4 regions of the Bacillus sp. SRL337 genome follow, and region 1 is predicted to be linked to each of the others. Evidence: riboswitches for the same ligand, from Rfam matches in the RefSeq annotation. Region 1 holds a riboswitch; each other region holds the start of a gene.
The links. A riboswitch is a leader RNA that binds a small molecule or an ion and turns the genes downstream of it on or off. The one in region 1 is predicted to bind thiamine pyrophosphate.

Region 1 (5,137 bases):
CCATATACCTTGAGTTCCTGGAATGTCTTCAAGTCTGCCTGTATGCCGGCACCCCCTCCGCTGTCAGAACCTGCAATGGTCAAGGCTTTTACAGTTTCCATGTACATCCTCCTATCCTAAATAGCGATGATAAATCGTTTTGGCTTCTGCGATGTCTTTTATGCCGTGGACAAGGACCCGCCCATCCTCGAACAGGACCAGGCGCTTGCCGGAATTTTCATAGGATAGTAGAAAAGGGTTCCTTTCCACCCTTCCACCGGTTTTCGCCAGCATTTGCGCTGTTTTCCCTAGATTTCTTATTCCTTTCACGGCCGGCCGTATCTGAACAGAGTTTCTTCCGCACAGCACGGCCGCTTTTGTCTGGTTTTCAAAGCGTAGGAACGGGTATGTTGGATGGCTCCCGCAGGAAAGGCAGCCATCTTTTTTTAATCTCCCCGGCGAAATCGAGGTATGCTGGTTTTCCCATAAATCAAATGTTACAAGCTTTGTTCTTAAATGGCTGAAATCACTGACGAGAAGCTTCAACACCTCAGCGGTTTGATAACTGACCACCATCCCGGCGGCCGGACTGATGATCCCTGCTGTATCACAGGTTGCACCCCCGAGCGGAACCTCTTCCAGCAGACAATGGAGACATGGTGTCTCTCCTGGAATGACCGTATAGCTTATGCCGTAACTTCCAACACACGCACCATACACCCAGGGAATCCTGTACTTTTGAGATATGTCATTAATAACCATCCTGGTATCAAAGTTATCTGTAGCATCAACAATGACATCAACGCCATCTTGGAGTCTTTCGAGTTCCTGCACTCCTGCATCACCAATAATGGCTTCGACCTTAACTTCAGAGTTGATCATCGTTAACCGCTGCTTAGCAGCTGCTGCTTTTGGCATTTTCTCAGCAGCGTCCTGTTCGGTAAAAAGCTGCTGGCGTTGTAAATTGCTCCATTCCACATAGTCTCTGTCAATGATCGTCACCTTGCCGACACCAGCCCTTACCAGAGCCTCGGCATTCCCGCTTCCAAGGGCACCAGCCCCCACAATTAGAACATGCTTTCGCGAGAGTTTGTGCTGGCCTTCCTTCCCGATTCCGCTGAATAGTTCCTGTCTTGAGTAACGGTCATTCACACGTGCTCATTCCTTCCAGTGGACTGCTGGCCGTGGCATAACGTTTTCTAGGGATTCTTCCAGCTTCAAATCCCAGTCTTCCTGCCTTGATGGCGAGTTTCATGGCTTCTGCCATTTTTACGGGGTCTTTGGCAGCCGATACAGCTGTGTTCAGCAAAACACCATCTGCTCCCAGTTCCATGGCATATGCTGCATCCGCCGGTGATCCGATTCCTGCATCCACAATGACAGGAACCTCGGCTTGTTCGATGATAAAACTCAGGTTCAGCGGGTTGATGATCCCTTGTCCGGAACCGATAGGCGATGCCCCCGGCATGATGGCATGAACGCCAAGCTCCTGCAGCCTCTTGGCAAGAAGGACGTCATCGGAGGTGTAAGGAAGAACGGTAAAGCCTTCTTTTAAAAGTGCCTCTGATGCTTTCAACGTTTCCAAAGGATCAGGCAGCAGTGTGTTGAAATCGCCAATGACTTCCACCTTGATCATGTCGCAAAGCCCTGAGGCTCTAGCCAACCGGGCAGTCCGTACAGCTTCCTCGGCTGTTTTTGCTCCTGCTGTATTAGGCAGCAGGGTATACTTTTCTACCTCCAGCTTTTCTAAAAAGTTCGGCTGGTTTGGTTCGAAAATATTCATCCTCCGAACGGAAAATGTCAGTACCTCTGTTTCAGAAACATCCACCGCTTTCTTTTGGGTATCCATGTCCGGATATTTTCCAGTGCCTAACAGTAATCGTGATTGAAATTCATAAGTACCAATTTTCAACATATCATCCGCCTCCTACAAAATGTACGATTTCTACAACATCGCCATTGGCAAGCTTTACTTCTGCATGCTTGCCTTTTTCAAGGATCACTCTGTTCAGTTCAACGATGGCAGCCTTTTTATTCAATTGAAAATGGGTAAGCAGGTCTGCAACGGTTGCTACATCGTCATCCACTCGGACTTCATCGTTATTTATGATCAAGTTCACAAGATACCCCTCCTAAAATGCAGTCAATGTTCTTCGCTCTAGTTTAAAAGAATCATAGAGCGATCGTTCGTCTTCAGTCACTTTGTTATCAATCATATCGGACACCATCTTTCCGGTTATCGGACTGAGCAAGATCCCGTTTCTATAATGTCCTGCCGCCATGAAAAGTCCCTTATGTTCCGGATCGATTCCAATGTAAGGCAAGCCATCTCCCGTCTGCGGCCTGATTCCGGCCCAGGCATTGTTCCATTTGGCTTCCTTTATTTCGGGAAGCAGTGAAACGGCCTTTTCTGCCAACCGGGAAATTCCTTTCAGAGAAACTGATTTGTCCATACTGTACGGATAAGTGGTTGCACCTATGATGAGCCTGCCGTCTTTTTTGGGTACGACATAGCAGCCCTGGTCTGAAAAAATCGTTGAACTGATAAGCGGCATGGCTGGTATGACAGAAAAACATTCCCCTTTCACTGGAATAAGATCAAGGAAGATTCCATTTCTCTTCATCAGCTTTCCTGCCCATGCACCGGATGCGACGACGACAGTTTCGGCAAAAAATTTTCCTTGAGGGGTTTGGACGCCATCCACACGTTTGCCGGTCGATAAGATTTCTTCTACTTCACAGTAGGAAATGGAATCAGCACCATGAGCTGCTGCTCCTTGAAAGAAAGCCATTGATAGCTGAGGAGCCATTACCTGCCCGTCATTGGGAATGTCCATTGCCCCCTCGAAATCTTGTGATAGAGCTGGTTCTTTTTGAAGAAGTTCTTCAGTATCCAGCCATTTCACATCCGGATCCCAATCAGTGTGATACTGAACCTGCCTTTTTAATTCAGGAATTTCATCTTTTGTTTGAGCGACCTTCAGCATTCCCCGATTGATATATCCGGTATGGATACCAGTGAGCTCCTCCAACTCATTGATTATTTGGGGAAACATCCCCCTGCTCTTGAGTGCAAGCTTTAGCATCGCATCATTTTTATCAATCTCTGCCTGCGCCCCTAACATTCCGGCAGCCGCACGGGAAGCTTCCATTCCGAATTCATTTTTATCAATGATCAAGACGTTCTTTCCACTTTTGGCCTGCTGATAGGCGATGGAGCTGCCAATGATTCCTCCTCCCACCACAATTACGTCATAGGTGTTATTCATCTACTATCATCTCCAATCGGGTTTGATAATCCTTTGCTGCCACAATGGGATCTTCAGCACTAAAGATTCCTGACATTACAGCGATACCTGCACAGCCATGTTTAATAACTTCCCTGGCATTGGATGGCCGAATTCCTCCGATGGCTATAAGGGGGATCGATACGTGTGCAGCGATACTGGTGAACTCAGCGGCTCCTCTTGATGGTATCCCTTCTTTTGAGTCGGTTTGAAAAATATGACCATAGACAAGATAATCAGCTCCTTCTTCTACTGCCTGAAAAGCTTCGGTAAGAGTATGTATCGATTTTCCGACTGACAGTTCTGGAAAGGAGCGTTTAACGGCCGGTACCGGCAGGCTGTGATACCCAAGCTGTATATTCTGAATTCCCAGCGCTGCTGCTGCATCAACCCGATTATTCACGACAAGTTTTTCTGTCGGTATCCCGGTTTCAATCAGTCTCTTGCCTAATTCAAAAATTTGGTTTGCTGTTTTGTCATGCTCCCGGATATGTATGGCATCCACGTAGGGACAGATGTCCAGACAGATCGATGCTGTTTCTTCAATCGTGTTCCTTCCGTTAGTAATGGCATGGAGAACAGGTTTTTTCATAGATAACTCCTTACTAAAAATGTGGGCAAATATAAAAAGCCGCCTCCCGGAATACACGGGAAGGCGGCTTGACTGACAAACTTGTAAAATGGCAATCAATTTCTGCACACACTTCCCTCCGCTAGTATGAACTAGATCAGGTTCTAAGGGTCTTAAAGTACACTTTAATCTCAGCCTTTAAAAGGCTCCCCCAGTGAATTCGGTTCGGCTATTTATTTATATGCATTCTACCATATGAAAATGAAATTTCAAACAATTAATCGGGTAAATTCATTCTACAAAAAAATACTTCGAATTCGAGACATATTGTTTGCATATTTGTATATAGAAATTATAATGAATGTATAATGTTTAATAGTTATATTTTACTATATAGGAGGAATTGAAATGAGCATTTACGACTATTCAGCTTTGGGGATGAACGGAGAGGAAAAAACACTTGAAGATTATAAAGGCAACGTTGTACTAATTGTCAATACAGCTGGGAGATGCGGGTTCACCTATCAGTATGAAGATCTGCAAAAGCTGTATGACCGCTATAAGGACAAAGGATTTGTCATCCTGGGTTTCCCATGCAATCAGTTTGATAATCAGGAACCCGGCTCCAATGAACAAATTCAGAATAGCTGCCTGTTGAACTATGGAGTGAACTTTCCATTATTCCAAAAAATTGATGTGCGCGATGAAAAGATGCATCCGCTGTTTAACTATCTGACACATCAGAAACCATTTGAAGGGTTCAACAAATTTCACCCTGTTGCTAAAATTCTGATCCCCCTTCTAAATGCCAAGCATCCAGAATACCTTACCGATGATTATTCTATCAAATGGAACTTCACCAAGTTCCTGATTGACAGCAACGGAGAAGTAGTAAAACGGTTTGAATGCACAACCGATCCCATCGATATGGAACAAGATATTGAGAACCTCCTGGCATCTGAGACAGTATAAAGGAAAACAGCAAAAGGACAAGCCGCAGGGCTTGTCCTTTTGTATGTGGCGGGTCTCCGGCCATTTTATTAAAGCGTAGATAGGCAGGCATAGAATAGTTTAAAGGTCTTTATTTGCTAATCTTCCATGTTGCATATGAGTATACATATCTCGCCTTTGGGAAAATTTGATCGATCAGCCATGAACTAGTGATGCTCTAAGGGTGTTAATGCCATTTTCTGTATAAGCTTTTAAACACGTCAACATATAGACCCATCCTTCCTTTTGTGCAAGCATTATTTCCAATTCTGCAGGATCATCGTTAAATCCGGATTCTGTCACTTTGATG
Region 2 (5,137 bases), 1.3 Mb from region 1:
TCAACATTAAACTGAACACAAACTTCCTGAGCAACAACAATACTACATTCTTGCTCAACATCTGCAGGAAATTCATCAAGAAATACTAAAGGTCCTGTACAAATAGCTTCAGCCGGCTGCGGTGTTATGACCGGAGTCACCAAAATTTCTGCTGCTTCAGTAATGGTCTGGTTGATTGTTCTTGTACAGGCAACCTGTTGTTGAACAACAGGATTCCCATTGTTCGGTACGTCATTATTCTTTTTCCCCATAAGTTACATCCTCCAAAAATTCAATTTTTGAGGACTAAAAGCAACAGGTGAAGAGGGTTTTTTTGCAGTCATAGTAAAAGATAACCTCATCCTCACTTATCGCAGATACCCTCACTACTAGTTGATTCATTAGCAGCAAGGGTTGTACTAAACAAATCTATCAATTTACAATTTACAGGCTCCTATTTTTCTCCTTAATCAATCATCCATCCCGGATCGATGTCCGGCTTGCGTCTTTTCTTTTCATGTTCAACTGTTTCCACCGGCTGAGTCTCTCTCTCTTTTGGATTATATTGGATTCCTTGATTCCTCACTTCAACCTCTGCATCAAAACGAAGTGGTATATTCAAGCAGAGGTCCTGGCTGACTACGAATGTATATTCATCTTTTTTACAAGATATCATTTCCGCCTTTTCACAGCATTCGTTGCCCAGGTCGGGGTCAACCACGACTACTCTAGGTTTAATGATGACTTCAGCCTCTACACGAACCTTTCTTTCAACTCTCCTTATACACCCCTTGCTCTCTTCGCTTGCGCAATCGGCTTGTTGATTATGACTCCATTGCTCATTATCGGATCCCAGCATCACGGCAATTTCTCCTTTCTTATATTGATTCCCTCATTAGTAGTTAATTCGAAGTGATGCTTTACAGTAATCGGACAACCGCACATATTAATCTTTTTAGGTAAAAACCTTTGGATATCTGCCAAGAATTAGAATGGCCAATATGGAATGAAAAAAATTCCCTCCGGGTATATAAAGACTAAATCTTATAAAGGAGGAATCAACTTGGAGCACTTGAAAGCAATAGCCCTTAAATTCGTCATGATTGCCGTTGTGTTAGGAGTTATTCTTACTGGGATTTTTGGAATCGAGGTTTCTGACATGCTTATCGTCAGTGTTGTATTGACATTGGGAGCATATATATTAGGAGATTTAATGGTATTCAAGCGGTTGAACGGTGAACAGAAGAAACGGAATACCGTTGCAGCGCTAGCCGATGCCGGACTGGCTTTTATTATCCTATGGTTTATGGGAACAGCCATGTTTCCAGACCAAAATGTCGTCCTGGCTTCCCTTATTTCAGCGATCGTTCTGGCAGCAGGAGAATGGTTCTTTCATAAGTATCTCGACAATTCAGTGTTCAATGAAAATAGATCCTATCATTCTGACCCTGTCCATAACAGCTAATAAGAAGACTCGAATAAATAAACACGCTTCCTTTTAGACTGAGGAAGCGTGTTTTGGGTGATTTTATTGAATATACCCGTTATTTTTCTTGATAACATCTTTCGCCAGCGGATAATCTTCTTCTTCCACCTGGAATTCAACTACATGCGGTTCATGGTGATCTTCGTTAAAAGCGCCTTCCCTGCTGAACGTGTCCCTAATCAAGTCCCACAGATTTCTGTTCGTTTCAGGAACCCTTTCCACCAGTACATCCCGCACCCTCAATGTTTGCAGGCTGGCTTTGGCATCCTCTGCTTCGTTCTCATTCCTAAAATGGGCTTGGACTCTTTGCATAGTTATCTCTCCTAACGTAATGACGGTATTTCTAGTACATTTACCTTTTTAACGGGAATTGAAACGATTTCCGTGAATTTCATTTAAATAGTTTTTTCCAGAAATAAGGCTTACTTCTTTTATCTGGATCCCACTCTCACTACCCGCCCCCCCTGATCCTGGCTGTTTCAGTCCGAATCCACGTCAGAGTCCGACTGATATTCTAATAGCAGCAATCTGTACAAAAGGTCCTTTTATTTAATGGAGGGTACAGGGTATGGAGTCATAATAATCAGGACAGGAATGTGAGGATGGCGGGGGCTGGGTATGAAACGGGAGGATTCGGAGGGTGCGTCTGAGGGATGAGTTTAGGTGATTTTCGCTCCAGCTGTGCGACTCCGGAGGCGTGTGGGGGTACGTTCCGGCGGGCACGTACCCCTGGCCTCACCAGTCCCGCTAGCCCCGCACGAATTCACACACCTTTCGGATCAAACAAAAAACTACTGTAAAAGCAGCAATCTTTTTGAATACACCCAAACAAAAACCCTTTATCTTTTTCCTTTTCCTCTATATAATGGGAATTGACAATTTCATAGTACGTTAACCACAAGGGGAGCGGATTGCTGAGAGTGAACAATGATTGTTCTGACCCTTTGAACCTGTTAGTTAATGCTAGCGCAGGGATGTGGACCGGATGGGCGCCTGATGTCTGTCCGCCTTACATGTTCTCCCTTATGGTTGCCGTATTTCAACTAGGATGAAGGGGGATTTTTTTATGTCAAAAATGAAGTTATTACCAATGATGGAGGCATCTGTTTTTGCAGCGCTTGCTGTGATTCTGGATTTGCTCCCCTCCATCCGGCTGTCACCTGCAATTTCAATTTCCTTTGCCATGGTGCCGATTTTCATCGTGGCATTCAGATGGGGACTGAGGGTCGGATTGGTATCCGGATTTCTCTGGGGCCTGTTGCAAGTGGTGCTTGGAGATATTTATTTTCTTACGCCGCTTCAGTTTGCGATTGAATACTTTGTAGCCTTCACATTTGTCGGATTTGCAGGTCTTCTGTACCGCCCAATCCAGAAAACGCTGCAAACTGGCGACAGGAAAAAACTGCTGGCATGGGTCATCACAGGCATTGTCGTCGGCAGCATTGCCCGTTACTTCTGGCATTTCGTCGCTGGCTTTATTTTCTGGGGTGAAAGCGCGCCAGAGGGCCAATCAGCTGTCATGTACTCGTTTATAGCCAACGGAACAACCGTACTCGGCGCCATCATTTTCTGTTCCATTGTGCTGGTCCTGCTTGCCGGAAGTCTTCCGAGGTTACTAAAAACGAACGATACAGCCCTAAATGTAGATCGTAAAGCATCATAAAGAAAGACGGTATCCTTTAAATCAGGGGTACCGTCTTTCGGCTTTCCTATTCCTTTTTACTGACAGGTATCCAGATTTCACTCCTGAAATCTGGCAAGCTGATGTCCTTCTGTTCATTCCATACGATTTCCGGCCCTTCTGCTTGTTCATAGGATGCAGAGGGAAACCACTCCGAATAGATCCTTCCCCATACATTTTGAAGGGTATCAGGGAACGGTCCTTCTACTTCGAACACAGCCCAGGTCAATGCCGGAACCTCCAACTGAGCCCAATGCTCCGGACACTCCCTGGTAGTCGCTGCCCCTATATAGTGGTCCAGCTCTCCCTTTTCTTCCATCCTTCCTTCCGAAAAATTCCCGGAAGCACTGATGATGCCTGAAGGATCCATGTTGGATAATTGCTTCATCTCTTTGATCATACCGCCATCCAGGCTCCTCCACATTTTTTCTATTTCAGGGTTGACTCCCTCAAAAACAATGGGCACTCTTTTCTTGATCCCTGCAATCCTGAATGACTCTTTTTCTTCCAATCGATAATTCATTTCTACCCCTCCATCTACTGTCAATCGGAAGGTCATTTTCGGAAAAGCTTTTAAAGGTATACCATTTCCTCTTGCTTCAGAAGGTGTTATTCCATGGTACTCCTTAAACGCCCGCGTAAATGCATCAGGAGACTGGTAACCATATTTCAAAGCGGTATCCATCACTCTCAACTCTTTGTCACGCAATTCGGCTGCGGCACATGTCAGACGCCTCCTCCGGATATACTCTGCCAACGTGTAACCGGATAGGTAGGAAAACATCCGTTGAAAATGATACTCCGAACAAAGTGCGTGCCTTGCAGCCTCCTTCAGGGTCACTTCCCCATCAAGATGTTCTTCAATATAGCTCATTGCCTTATTCAAGTTTTTTAGCGGATCCACAAAATGACCTCCCCTTCCTAATTAGAATAACAGGATAATATTGATTCTCCCCTGCAATCCCTGCCCGATTCTGCAGGGGTCCTTGTTCTCTAATATGAATATCCCCGTACTTACTATTTCCCCTAAACTTAAAAATTTCACAGGCATCTGCCCATACAAGTGCATAGGATATTGAAATGCTTATCAGGAGGAGATAAAACATGTATTCATCACCTTTTCAGTTTCAAAGACCTGTTCATGGCGGCGGACACGCAAGCTGGGGGCATGGCAGCGGTCATGCAACCTGGCATCACGGCGGGGGCGGTTATAATCCAGGTCCTGGCTGGGGCTATAAACCTGGTTTCGGAGCAGGTGCCCTTACTGGTCTCGCGGTAGGAGCCGCTGTCTCTCCAGGTCCTTACCCAGTCCCTGTCCCATACCCTTATCCCTACCCATATTCCTACCCCTATCCCTATCAAACTCCTAATTATCCTCAAGGATACTGACAAAGCTGGCGGTTTCCCTCAGACAGTCAAAGGGAACCGCCTCTTTCTTTGGTAAGGCTCCCGTTCCCGTATAGCCGGAAAAATCTCTATTGTAAGCTTCTGTATATTTATGTAGAATTTTGTAGAAAGGATTTTTGGCCAGGAGGTTGTAAAGGTGAAACTAAACGGAAAGATCAAACTCATTATCATTCTATCAGTTACCATCTTCATCTGCCTGACTACTATCAATATAGTAGTTTCATATTTCACAGCTAAAAAAGCCGCAGAAATCTCTGTGGCAAACAATGCTCTTGAAATGGCAGACTCCATCGCTGACTCCATAGATACAGCCGCCTATGAGCGGTTTCTTGAGAATCCAGAAAGAAACGAAGACTACTGGCGGATAAGGGAGAAGCTTTACGAGGCGAAGCAGAATACCGCAGCTTTGTATGTGTATACCCTCGCCTTTGAGGATCCGTCTTCACGCCCGAAAGTCATGATTGCCGGGTTCCCAAGGGACAACCAGCCCTACTATGAAATCGGGATGGATTGTATGGTGCCCCCAGACCAAATCCAGAGTGCCTATAAGGGGAAAGCTTATTTCACAGGAAAGATTGATGACC
Region 3 (5,137 bases), 860 kb from region 1:
CAGTTTCTTCACTGTTTGATGAATCATTGCGGGATGAGTCATTTCCCCTCGGAACGGTCCTTCAAATTTCCAGGGGCCGTCTGTTTCAACAAGAAGAAGTTCAAGGGGATAGTCCTCAGCGATTGTCATAATCTCTTTTTCATATAAGAGGTCGGGAGTAAGTGAGATATAATAGCCATTGTCCTTCATCTTCTGCAATGTTTTAGATGAGCCCTTGAACCAATGAAAATGTGCATGATGAATCGAGAACCGCTCAAGCAACGAGATTGCCTTATCAGCATCTTCATATACAGCATGGAGAATGATCGGCTTATCAAGGGCCTTTGCCTCCTGAACAAACATTTGAAGAATTTCATGGTAGGGGGCAGGGTCCAATTCAGGAAGCTCTTGTTTCAAGTAATAAGGCAAACCTACCTCCCCCACTGCTGCCATCGAATCTTTATTTTCTTTCAGAAATGACAGGATATCCAGAATCTCTTCATTTGAAGGAAGTGGCTGCTCAGGATGGTACCCGTAGGCAGGTTTGATTCTTCCATCAATTTGAGATAACTTCAAATTTTCATAACATGATTTTAAATGATAGGAAACTGATATCAGTGCCAGGACATGATGCATAGTGCATTCTGACAAGATTTTTTCTCTTTCAAAGGGTTTATACATATCAAGATGGATATGTGAATCAATGATTCCTCTTTCCCCGCCGTTACTCATGGACAATCAACTCTTCATAAATCGTTTTTTTACAACGAAGGAATTCCTCGCTGAGAACCAGGCTTTCGTCCCTCGGCCTAGAGAACGGAACGTTGAATTCGCTTTTAATGGCTGCAGGCCTTGGAGATAACACAATCAGTCTGTCAGAGAGAAATAAAGCTTCCTCAATATTATGGGTAACGAATATAATGCTCTTTTTATTTTCCTCCCAAATGGACAAGAGCCATTTTTGCATATCCAACCGGGTGAATTCATCCAAAGCTGAAAATGGTTCGTCCAGGCAAATGATCGGCTGAGGACTGAGCAGCGCCCGTATGAAGGCAACCCTCTGTTTCATCCCGCCGGATAATTCATGAGGGTAAGCTTTTTCGTACCCGGCCAGGCCGGCTCGTTCGATCATTCCCCTGGCACCCTGCCTGTCTTTTTTCCCTGATAATTCCTGACCCAGGAGGACATTGTCTTCGACGGTCCTCCAAGGCAGAAGTGACGGGGCTTGCGGCATGTAACTTATATACCCTCTCTGTCCGTTGATGGTTTTCCCATCAATTGTGATGCTTCCTTTTTCAGGGGTATAGAGTCCTCCAATTAAATGAAACAGAGTACTCTTTCCACTCCCAGATGGACCAAGGATGGATAAAAATTCACCATCACCGACAGAAAGTGAGAGATCGTCGAGGATGAGCTGACCTTCAAATGATTTATATAGATGATCGATTTCCAACTTTTCCACTCTTCTCTTCTCCTTTCGGCCTCCACTTGATAAGGAGTTTTTCCATTCCAATAATGAACACGAAAAATATTAAGCTTAATAACATAATGGCAAAAATCGCCACAAACACTCTGTCCGTCCTGAATGAAGAGGAGGCCAACGTCATGAATACCCCGATGCCCTGCTTCGCCCCCAGCCATTCAGAAATGACAGCCCCCATGACACTATAAGTAGCAGATATCTTTACACCTGAAAAGATAGATGGAAGGGAATGGGGCCATTCCAACTTTGTGAAGATTTGCATCTTGCTTGCACCTGCCATCTGCATATAGTGTTTGAGTTCATTGCCTGTCTGCCTGAATCCGTCCAATGCTGCCACAGCTACCGGAAAAAAACACACAAGTGTGATTACTATCATTTTCGGCAGCAGGCCAAAACCGAACCATACGACCAAGAGCGGGGCCAGGACGATGACCGGGATATTTTGCGACAGAATCAAAAGCGGGTAAACCGACTCTCTTAAGACTGGTATAAGATGCAGTCCGACCGCCACCAGCAAACCAATACTGCAGCCAATCAAGAATCCCAAAACCGTCAAAGATACAGTGGAGGCCAAATGGTCCTGAAAAGTTGGCCAGACAGCTGCAGCTTCACCGGCGATTCGTGACGGGGCTGGCAGCAGCCATGCTGGTATATCGGCCATCTTTACGGCAGTCTCCCAAATAATGAACAAAAGGATGATGACCACGGTAGGCCGCCATCCCCTTGCAAGGAATCTATTCATCATTTATACTTCCCTGTTAATTGATCCATTGAAATTCCGCTTGGCTGATAAAGGATTTTCACTTGGGAGATCACATTCCTGCTCCCCATTTCAATCATTTTTTCATTCATCTTTTCAATTACTTTCATTAAATCGGATAAGTTTCCCTCCATCGTTGTTTCCAGTGGGTGAACCTCAAACTTTACTCCAGCCTCCTGAATCACTGAGATTGCTGCGTCGACATAGGGAATTACATCCTCACCGTTTTTGGTCTTCGGCAGGATTTGAATACTGATCAAGCTGTTTTCCATAAAGGAACCCCCTCTTATTCCGGCAAAAATTCATTGGTGAATGCTTTTTCTGCCTCTAATTCATTTTCCAAAAGTTCATTTTCGAACATCCAGTCTGCATAGTTTTTCCAGACCTCCAGTTTCTGCTCACCCCATCTAGGTGCATCATCTGTATACTTGGATGCCAGCCACTTCTGGCTCTTCATGACCAGATCCGGGTCCAGATCCGGCGCCGCATCGATAAGGATCTTTGCTGCTTCTCCCGGATTATCGATGGCGAAATTATATCCTTTTGAAGCAGCAGATACAAACGCCTCAACCGTTTCGGGATTATCAGAAATCATTTCTTCATTCGTCGTCAATACTGGAGTATAATAATCCAATTTCTCCGAGTAGTCTGTTAGATAAATCATATTGATATCCTGGTTTCTAAGCTCTGCCTCTATGCCTGTCCATCCATAATAAATCCAGGCAAAATCGATGTCTCTTTGGACAGCTGTAAAGAAATCACTGTCACCCATGTTGACGAAATCCACTTTTGATACGTCAGCATTTTCCTGTTTCATGATTGATGCCATGACAGCCTCTTCTACTGGTGAGCCCCATCCGCCATATGTCTTTCCTTCAAAATCCTTTGGTGTTTCGATATTCTTGTCTGCAGGGGAAGCAAATCCGGATGTATTGTGCTGAATGACAGCAGCTATGGAGATGAGCGGAACATCCTGGACCCGTGCCTGTGTCACTCCTTCCTGATAGCCGACACCGAATTCGGCCCTGCCTGAAGCTACGATGGAATCAGCCCCGGCCTCCCCTGGCATGATGATTTCCACATCAAGACCGGCCTCCTCGAAATAGCCTTTTTCCTTGGCAACGTATAATCCGGTATGGTTGGTATTCGGAGTCCAGTCCAACACAACGGAAACTTCTTTCAATTCTTCACTTTCATTTCCTTGCCCCTCTTCTTTCTGCTCGGCATTGTTGTTCTGCCCGCTGCAGCCGGTAATCAAAACAGCAGAAAATAAGGCTAATAGTCCTTTTTTCATTATAGGTTCCTCCTTAAGTGTCAAAAAGTTCGCGAGTATATGATAGAACCTGTTCATATGAGTCATGCAGTGTCTGTGCCCTAATAAAAAAAGCGCCCCGGTGTTTATCCGGGACGCATATTGAAAACAGAATTACCGTTTAGAATATGTTCCCTACGCTGGTCTCAGCCAGATCAGGTTCCAAGGGTCAGTATCTAAAAAAGGATACAATCTCAACCAGCCTTACTGGTCCCCCCACTATTCTCGCATATTTAATTGATTTCCATTCTCTACTTTGACATAAACACCCCTGAATTTCAAGAAATACATCCGGAAGCATCCTTTACCCCTTTAAAGCAGCCGGGGACAGTCCCTCACCGCTTTAAAGGAATAAAGCGACAAGCCCTCTTATTTTGAAGATAAGTCCATACAGGCTATAATGAATGAAAGCGAAAGTGAAAACGAGGAGGATACAAATGGAAAGAATTCAGCTTACCGAAGACCTAACATTCTCCAGGTTGATTCATGGTCATTGGCGCCTGAACGATTGGAACCAATCGAAACAAGAAACGTTGAATTTAATACAAAAAGTTCTGGATACCGGCATTACAACGTTTGATCATGCTGACATTTATGGAAGCTATACTTGTGAAGCTTTATTTGGTGAAGCATTGAGATTAAAACCATCACTCAGAGAGAAGATGGAAATCGTTACAAAATGCGGGATTGTCCTTCCATCCAAACAGCGTCCAGAACACAAAACACATCATTATAATACAAGCAAAAATCATATCATCAAATCAGTGGAAAACTCTTTAACCAATTTGAATACAGACTACATAGACGTCCTGCTCATTCACCGTCCCGATCCGTTCATGGACCCTGCACAGACTTCCGAAGCATTCAACCAGCTTCATAAAGAAGGCAAAGTCCGCTATTTTGGTGTTTCAAACTTCAAAGATCATCAATTCAGCATGCTGCAATCTTATATGGATTTCCCTCTGGTCACCAATCAATTGGAACTATCACCTTATGAACTGGAGAATTTTGGAGACGGAACTTTGAATCACGCACTCCAAAACAGGATTGCTCCGATGGCATGGTCTCCTTTGGCAGGCGGAAAAATCTTCACCAGTGAAGATGAGAAAGCAGTGCGTCTACGTCATACACTGGAAAAGATCCGCAAAGAAAAGAACGCGGACGGAATAGATCAAATCATATATGCCTGGTTATTGAGCCACCCTTCCCGTATCATGCCGATTGTCGGTTCAGGCAAAATGGCTAGAATCCAATCTGCTGTTGATTCTCTTGATATGAAGCTGGACCATGATCACTGGTTTGAAATTTTACAAAGCTCCATGGGGCATGACGTTCCTTAGAACCATAAAAAAAGAATCCTGAGCAGGATTCTTTTTTGTTATGCATACCCTTCTTCATTCATCCCAGTCATTCCAATGACTTTTGAAATGGAGTTCTCCACATAGTGGGCCAGGTACTCATTTTGTAGTTCATTCTTACTCAATTCATAGAGCTGTTTATCGGAAACTTTATAGATGCCTATTCTTAATAGCTGTTTTATATAAAAATCTTCATTTATGTTTTTATTTCTATGCTGCACGGTTAATCCCTCCGAAGAGAGTAT
Region 4 (5,137 bases), 1.1 Mb from region 1:
TCAGGGAATATTATTGCCAAGAAATGGAGGGGAGATTTCTTGGCGGAAACCAATTCAGGGGAAATCGAGCTTCATGCACCTGCACTCACCGGAAATATTGATGTTGAAGCCTCCAGTGGAGATGTCATGCTTTACTTCGATAAAAAACCGGAATCGTTCAAATTGGATTTTACAGGAAATTCTGGGGAAGCCAGACTGGATATGAACGATTTACAGTATCAGGAAAGGGGTGATCACCGGGTTCTGGCAGAAGAAGGTGACGGAAAGTATGCCATCACAGTAAAAACCTCTTCCGGGGATTTAGATTTTAGTTCCAAAGGCCTGTAAACCGAAAAGCCGTCTGGCAATTTTCAAAAGAACACAAAAAGCCTATGAAGGACAGTTCATCCCACTTTTAAAGGGACTCCCCGGCAAGGAGGTCCCTTTTTACATAAGACTGTTTTCGCATATATTGTTGCTTCTGGAAAAATCCTAAAAACCAATTTTTCCCCCTGCATACTACGTTTTTCGCTCTTGCCAAACAGGTTTTTTTTCCGGCTCATTACTCCACTATCAGATAGCAACAAAGTTCACGAAAAGAGCCTTATATAAACAGATTTCCTCAAAGCTAATCTGTAATATCCACAAAGATTTCTGCAGGCTTAACCTTCTCTGTCAACAGTCCGGTTTCTTCAAGCCAGGCTGCGGTTTCCTGCCAGGACTCATCACTCTGGCTTCCAAACGGTTCGCCGTCCATTTCCATTTTCGGCAGCAGGATCTCCAAGCTTTTCTGTTCCACTTCCTCAACAAGCGGGAAATTGGCTTCATCCTGGTTGGTCAACAAAATCTGCAGGGCTTCATCAGGATTTTCCTTCATGAATTCATAGCCTTTTGCAGCAGCACTCCAGAAAGCACGGATGTTATCTTCTTTTTCATTCCATGTTTCATCATTTGTAACTAATACCAGCTCGTAAAAATTGGGAACTCCATAGTCTACCGGATTAAAATGCCGGGTTTGATAGCCTTGATTAGCGAGTACAGGTACTTCATGATTGAGGAAAGCGCCGATCACTGCGTCTGTTTTTTCGCTTACAATAGATGAACCAAGCTCAAAGCCGACATCGATTGTATTCAACCTTGCAGGGTCGCCGCCATCCGCTTTCACCATTGTCTCTAAGAGAGCTTCATTTAATGGAATTCCCGGATACCCGACTGTTTTTCCTTCAAGATCCTTAGGTGATTGGATTGGACTATCTTTCAAAAAAATAAGATGGTTCAAAGGGGAACGGACAATGGCTGCAACAGACTTAACTGGAATATCTTCGTTTGCCCTCGCCATGATGACATCAGGCTGATAAGAGATACCGAGATCAATCTTGCCGGCGGCAGCAAGGTTGATAGGATCAGTAGGATTGGCAGGAAATTTTATTTCTACATCCAACCCCTCTTCTTTGAAATAGCCTTTATTTTTTGCTGCATAAAGATAGCTGTGTACCGCATTGGGATACCAATCCAGCATAATCGTCATTTCTTCGAGATCAGTCTCTTTGACTTCTATTGCATTCTCCTGTTGGGAGCAGCCGCTTATCACGAGAAGAAACAGACTGAGCAGGAAAAGAAGTATTTTTTTCATAAGGATTTCCTCCATTTAAAAATGATATTTTCTAACCATGTAACGAACAGAAATAACGATATTCCTGCAATGGATAAGAGGACGATCGGGGCAAAGACAGCTGCACCATTAAATTGTGTCATCATCCTGCGGCTGAAATACCCCAGTCCGGCTTCGGCTCCCAGCCATTCACCGATAGCAGCACCAATCACACTCAAGGTAACAGCTACCTTCAATCCTGCGAAAAAATACGGAAGTGCGGAGGGAATGCTCAACTCCCGCAAAATATGCCGTTCACGAGCACCCATCGTCAGCATCAGCTCCTTTAGATCCTTATTAACGGACCTCAGGCCATCAAAAGTACTGACCGTAATGGGGAAGAAGGTAATAAGAATCGTTACCGCTACCTTGCTCCAGATGGAGTAGCCAAACCAAAGGACGAATATCGGCGCCAGGGCGATGATGGGGATGGTTTGTGATGCAATCAATATCGGATAAAAAGTCCTTTCAATGGCTTTGCTGTAATTCATGGACATGGCAAGGGAAACCCCCAGAATGATAGACAAAGCCAAACCGATCAAAATGATGAAAAGAGTGGCCGGTAGGTGTTTGCCAATCAAGATTCCTTTGAGCTCCCAAAGTTCTGCAAGGATACCACCGGGAGTCGGCAGGATGAACGGTTTGTTATATGAGTTTGCTCCAATCTGCCAGACGGCCATTACAGAAACAATCATCAGACTTGAAGCAATATAATTTTTCCACTTATTCATGAAAGAGACACCAGTCTTCTTAACTCCGAAATCAGGTCAGTTTTAATCGTTTGTACGCCTGCATCTGTTAAATCCCCAAACTTTCGGGGACGGGGAAGCGGAACCTTTATTTCCTTTAGAGATGTTACGGGCATTTGGCTGAAGATCAGGATGCGGTCTGACAGGAATAGTGCTTCTTCCACATCATGGGTGATGAATAAAATCGTCTTTTCCCGCTTGGTCCATTGATCCAAGAGCCATTCCTGCATGGAGAGCCTTGTGATGGCATCCAATGCACTGAATGGTTCATCCAGAACCAGGAGGTCATTCCCGCTTGTAACAGCCCGCAAAAAGGAGACTCTTTGACGCATGCCGCCGGATAAATTATGTGGATATCTGTCTTCGTAACCTTTCAGGCCAAACTCCCCCAGCAAACCACGAGTCTGATCTTCGGCTTTTTCTTTTTGGACTCCCTGAAGCTGGAGGGGAAGAATTGCATTTTCCATCACGGTCCTCCATGGCAGCAAAAGGTCCTTCTGAGGCATATATCCCACATGTCCAAGCCGGTCCTCGATGGCTTCTCCTTTCAAAAGGATTCTGCCTTCAAGTGGTTGTTCCAAGCCGGTGATCAGCCGGAATAATGTGCTTTTGCCCGAACCGCTCGGACCGATGATCGTAACAAATTCTTTCGGTCTGATAGAAAGAGATAATCGTTCAAGTACTGGAACTGAGTGTGGTATCTTGTCTTGCGGATAAGAAAATGAAATATCCTCGAGTTGGAGCAGGCCGCTATTCATCTGTCGGCCACATCTCTTCTTTATGGACCATATCCCAAAACATGTATTCAAAACGGCTTGTGTTAAGGAAAATCTCTTCAAGGCGGTTCAATTCAGCATCGTCTTTTCCAACGGTTATTTCATTGAGCAGAGCAATAAGCCAGGTTGAAAGTGAACCAAATTCATCTGAGGAATACATCGAAACCCATTCCCCGTAAAATTCATGATTTATGGCTCCCTCCATTTTGCTTAATTCTTTTCCGATTTCCCAATAACTCCACATGCAGGGAAGAAGGGAACAAACCAAATCTGCGAGAGTGCCATTTTCAGAGACGTGCAGCATGTAGTGTGTATAAGCCAGTGTCACAGGAGAAGGCTTTGCATTTTCCAAATCATCTGCAGAGACTCCGAGCCTCTCAGTATATTGACGGTGAAGCGCCATTTCTTCATTCAGTGTGGAATCGAGCAACTTTGCAAATTTCCCCATTGTCCTAGTATCCTTCGCTTTGACAGATCCCAATGCAAACAGTTTAGAAAAGTCCTTTAAATAAACATAATCCTGCACCATGTAAAAACAGAATTTATTCTGGTCGAGTGTTCCTCGCCCGATCCCCTGAACAAAGGGGTGCTGATGGCTTTTTTGCCAGATGGGTTTTGCCTTTTCAAACAATCTGCCGGTAAACTGCATTCCTTCTCCTCCTTTAATTGACAACAAAAAAACCACTTTCAAGAAGAAAGTGGCCAGGTGCAATCTGAATATGTAAAGAGAAACACAGGCAGTAGAATCCCACTGTCTGTCATTGCATACATATGTCCGCCACTTCCCTTCGCTAGTATTACCTAGATCAGGTAGTCAGGGTTAAGACATAGAAATGTCTCTCTCAGCTTTAACGCACCCCTAGTGTTGTGAAAAATTATGAAATTATCGTATATTACATATCTATCATACATTAAATCTTTCTGCAACACTTAAAAAAATATTTATGTTCATGCAGGAATACATGAAAACATGCTGAATACATTTTTAAAATACCAAAAAGGAGGCTGTTAATTGGAAAAGATATCAATAGGACTATTGGGCCTGGGCACCGTTGGCTCAGGGGTAGTGAAGGTAATACGGAACCACCAGGATAAATTGGTTCATGGAGTCGGCTGCTCCGTGCAAATAAAGAAAATTTTAGTGAAGGATGCTGCAAAAGAGAGGGGGGGCGAAGTTGATGCTGCAATGATCACGGTACATTCCGATGAAATCATAGATGATCCGGCCATCGATGTGATCGTCGAAGTAATGGGAGGGATAGAAGAGACGCGCACGCTTCTCCTGAAAGCCCTTGGAAATAAGAAACACGTCGTCACGGCTAATAAGGATTTAATGGCGCTTCATGGTCCGGAACTATTGGAAGCGGCATCAACAAATGGATGCGATTTATTCTATGAAGCCAGTGTAGCCGGGGGGATACCGATTCTCCGGAGTGTCGTTGACGGGTTTGCTTCTGACCATATCCATAAAATCATGGGAATCGTCAACGGGACAACCAACTATATTCTCACCAAAATGAGTGACGAAGGGAAATCGTATCCGGACGCGTTAAGGGAAGCCCAGGAGCTGGGATATGCAGAAGCTGATCCAGAAGCAGATGTGGAAGGGATCGATGCAGCAAGGAAAATGGCGATTTTGTCAACCCTCGGGTTTTCTATGAATGTTGGCCTCAGGGATGTTCGTTGTAAAGGGATTGCCAGTGTAACTCAAGAGGATATCTTTTATGGAAAGCAGCTGGGATATACGATGAAGCTGATCGGAGTGGCCGAAAGAGAAAACGATAGGATTGATGTTTCAGTACAGCCGACACTGGTTTCCGATTCGCATCCGCTTGCTGCTGTCAAAAATGAGAATAATGCTGTGTATGTGTACGGAGAGGCAGTTGGAGAAACAATGTTCTTCGGACCTGGCGCCGGCAGCCTTCCTACAGCAACCGCGGTGGTATCCGATCTTGTCGGTGTCATGAGGAACATGAGGCTGG

Region 2: linked by a shared signal. The riboswitch ahead of thiT (energy-coupled thiamine transporter ThiT) and the one ahead of tenI (thiazole tautomerase TenI) in region 1 are both predicted to bind thiamine pyrophosphate.
Region 3: linked by a shared signal. The riboswitch ahead of AC4E8A_RS05955 (ABC transporter substrate-binding protein) and the one ahead of tenI (thiazole tautomerase TenI) in region 1 are both predicted to bind thiamine pyrophosphate.
Region 4: linked by a shared signal. The riboswitch ahead of tenA (thiaminase II) and the one ahead of tenI (thiazole tautomerase TenI) in region 1 are both predicted to bind thiamine pyrophosphate.

Annotation. Positions count from the first base shown of each region.
Region 1 is NZ_OZ481793.1:2,075,554-2,080,690, forward strand. It holds gene thiD (bifunctional hydroxymethylpyrimidine kinase/phosphomethylpyrimidine kinase) at 1-101, opposite strand, end outside; gene AC4E8A_RS10250 (thiazole biosynthesis adenylyltransferase ThiF) at 112-1,131, opposite strand; gene AC4E8A_RS10255 (thiazole synthase) at 1,124-1,894, opposite strand; gene thiS (sulfur carrier protein ThiS) at 1,896-2,099, opposite strand; gene thiO (glycine oxidase ThiO) at 2,112-3,248, opposite strand; gene tenI (thiazole tautomerase TenI) at 3,241-3,858, opposite strand; TPP riboswitch at 3,955-4,060, opposite strand; gene AC4E8A_RS10275 (glutathione peroxidase) at 4,246-4,809, shown strand; gene AC4E8A_RS10280 (SRPBCC family protein) at 4,984-5,137, opposite strand, start outside.
Region 2 is NZ_OZ481793.1:738,323-743,459, reverse strand. It holds gene AC4E8A_RS03655 (hypothetical protein) at 1-251, opposite strand, end outside; gene AC4E8A_RS03650 (hypothetical protein) at 446-841, opposite strand; gene AC4E8A_RS03645 (DUF2512 family protein) at 1,043-1,444, shown strand; gene AC4E8A_RS03640 (hypothetical protein) at 1,508-1,777, opposite strand; TPP riboswitch at 2,356-2,457, shown strand; gene thiT (energy-coupled thiamine transporter ThiT) at 2,532-3,128, shown strand; gene AC4E8A_RS03630 (AraC family transcriptional regulator) at 3,175-4,050, opposite strand; gene AC4E8A_RS03625 (hypothetical protein) at 4,025-4,252, opposite strand; gene AC4E8A_RS03620 (hypothetical protein) at 4,251-4,535, shown strand; gene AC4E8A_RS03615 (sensor histidine kinase) at 4,690-5,137, shown strand, end outside.
Region 3 is NZ_OZ481793.1:1,215,177-1,220,313, reverse strand. It holds gene AC4E8A_RS05975 (TatD family hydrolase) at 1-711, opposite strand, end outside; gene AC4E8A_RS05970 (ABC transporter ATP-binding protein) at 704-1,441, opposite strand; gene AC4E8A_RS05965 (ABC transporter permease) at 1,410-2,204, opposite strand; gene AC4E8A_RS05960 (thiamine-binding protein) at 2,204-2,494, opposite strand; gene AC4E8A_RS05955 (ABC transporter substrate-binding protein) at 2,509-3,516, opposite strand; TPP riboswitch at 3,650-3,762, opposite strand; gene AC4E8A_RS05950 (aldo/keto reductase) at 3,972-4,874, shown strand; gene AC4E8A_RS05945 (Fur-regulated basic protein FbpA) at 4,913-5,113, opposite strand.
Region 4 is NZ_OZ481793.1:981,126-986,262, forward strand. It holds gene AC4E8A_RS04770 (DUF4097 family beta strand repeat-containing protein) at 1-327, shown strand, start outside; gene AC4E8A_RS04775 (ABC transporter substrate-binding protein) at 608-1,612, opposite strand; gene AC4E8A_RS04780 (ABC transporter permease) at 1,609-2,361, opposite strand; gene AC4E8A_RS04785 (ABC transporter ATP-binding protein) at 2,358-3,137, opposite strand; gene tenA (thiaminase II) at 3,130-3,804, opposite strand; TPP riboswitch at 3,922-4,026, opposite strand; gene AC4E8A_RS04795 (homoserine dehydrogenase) at 4,168-5,137, shown strand, end outside.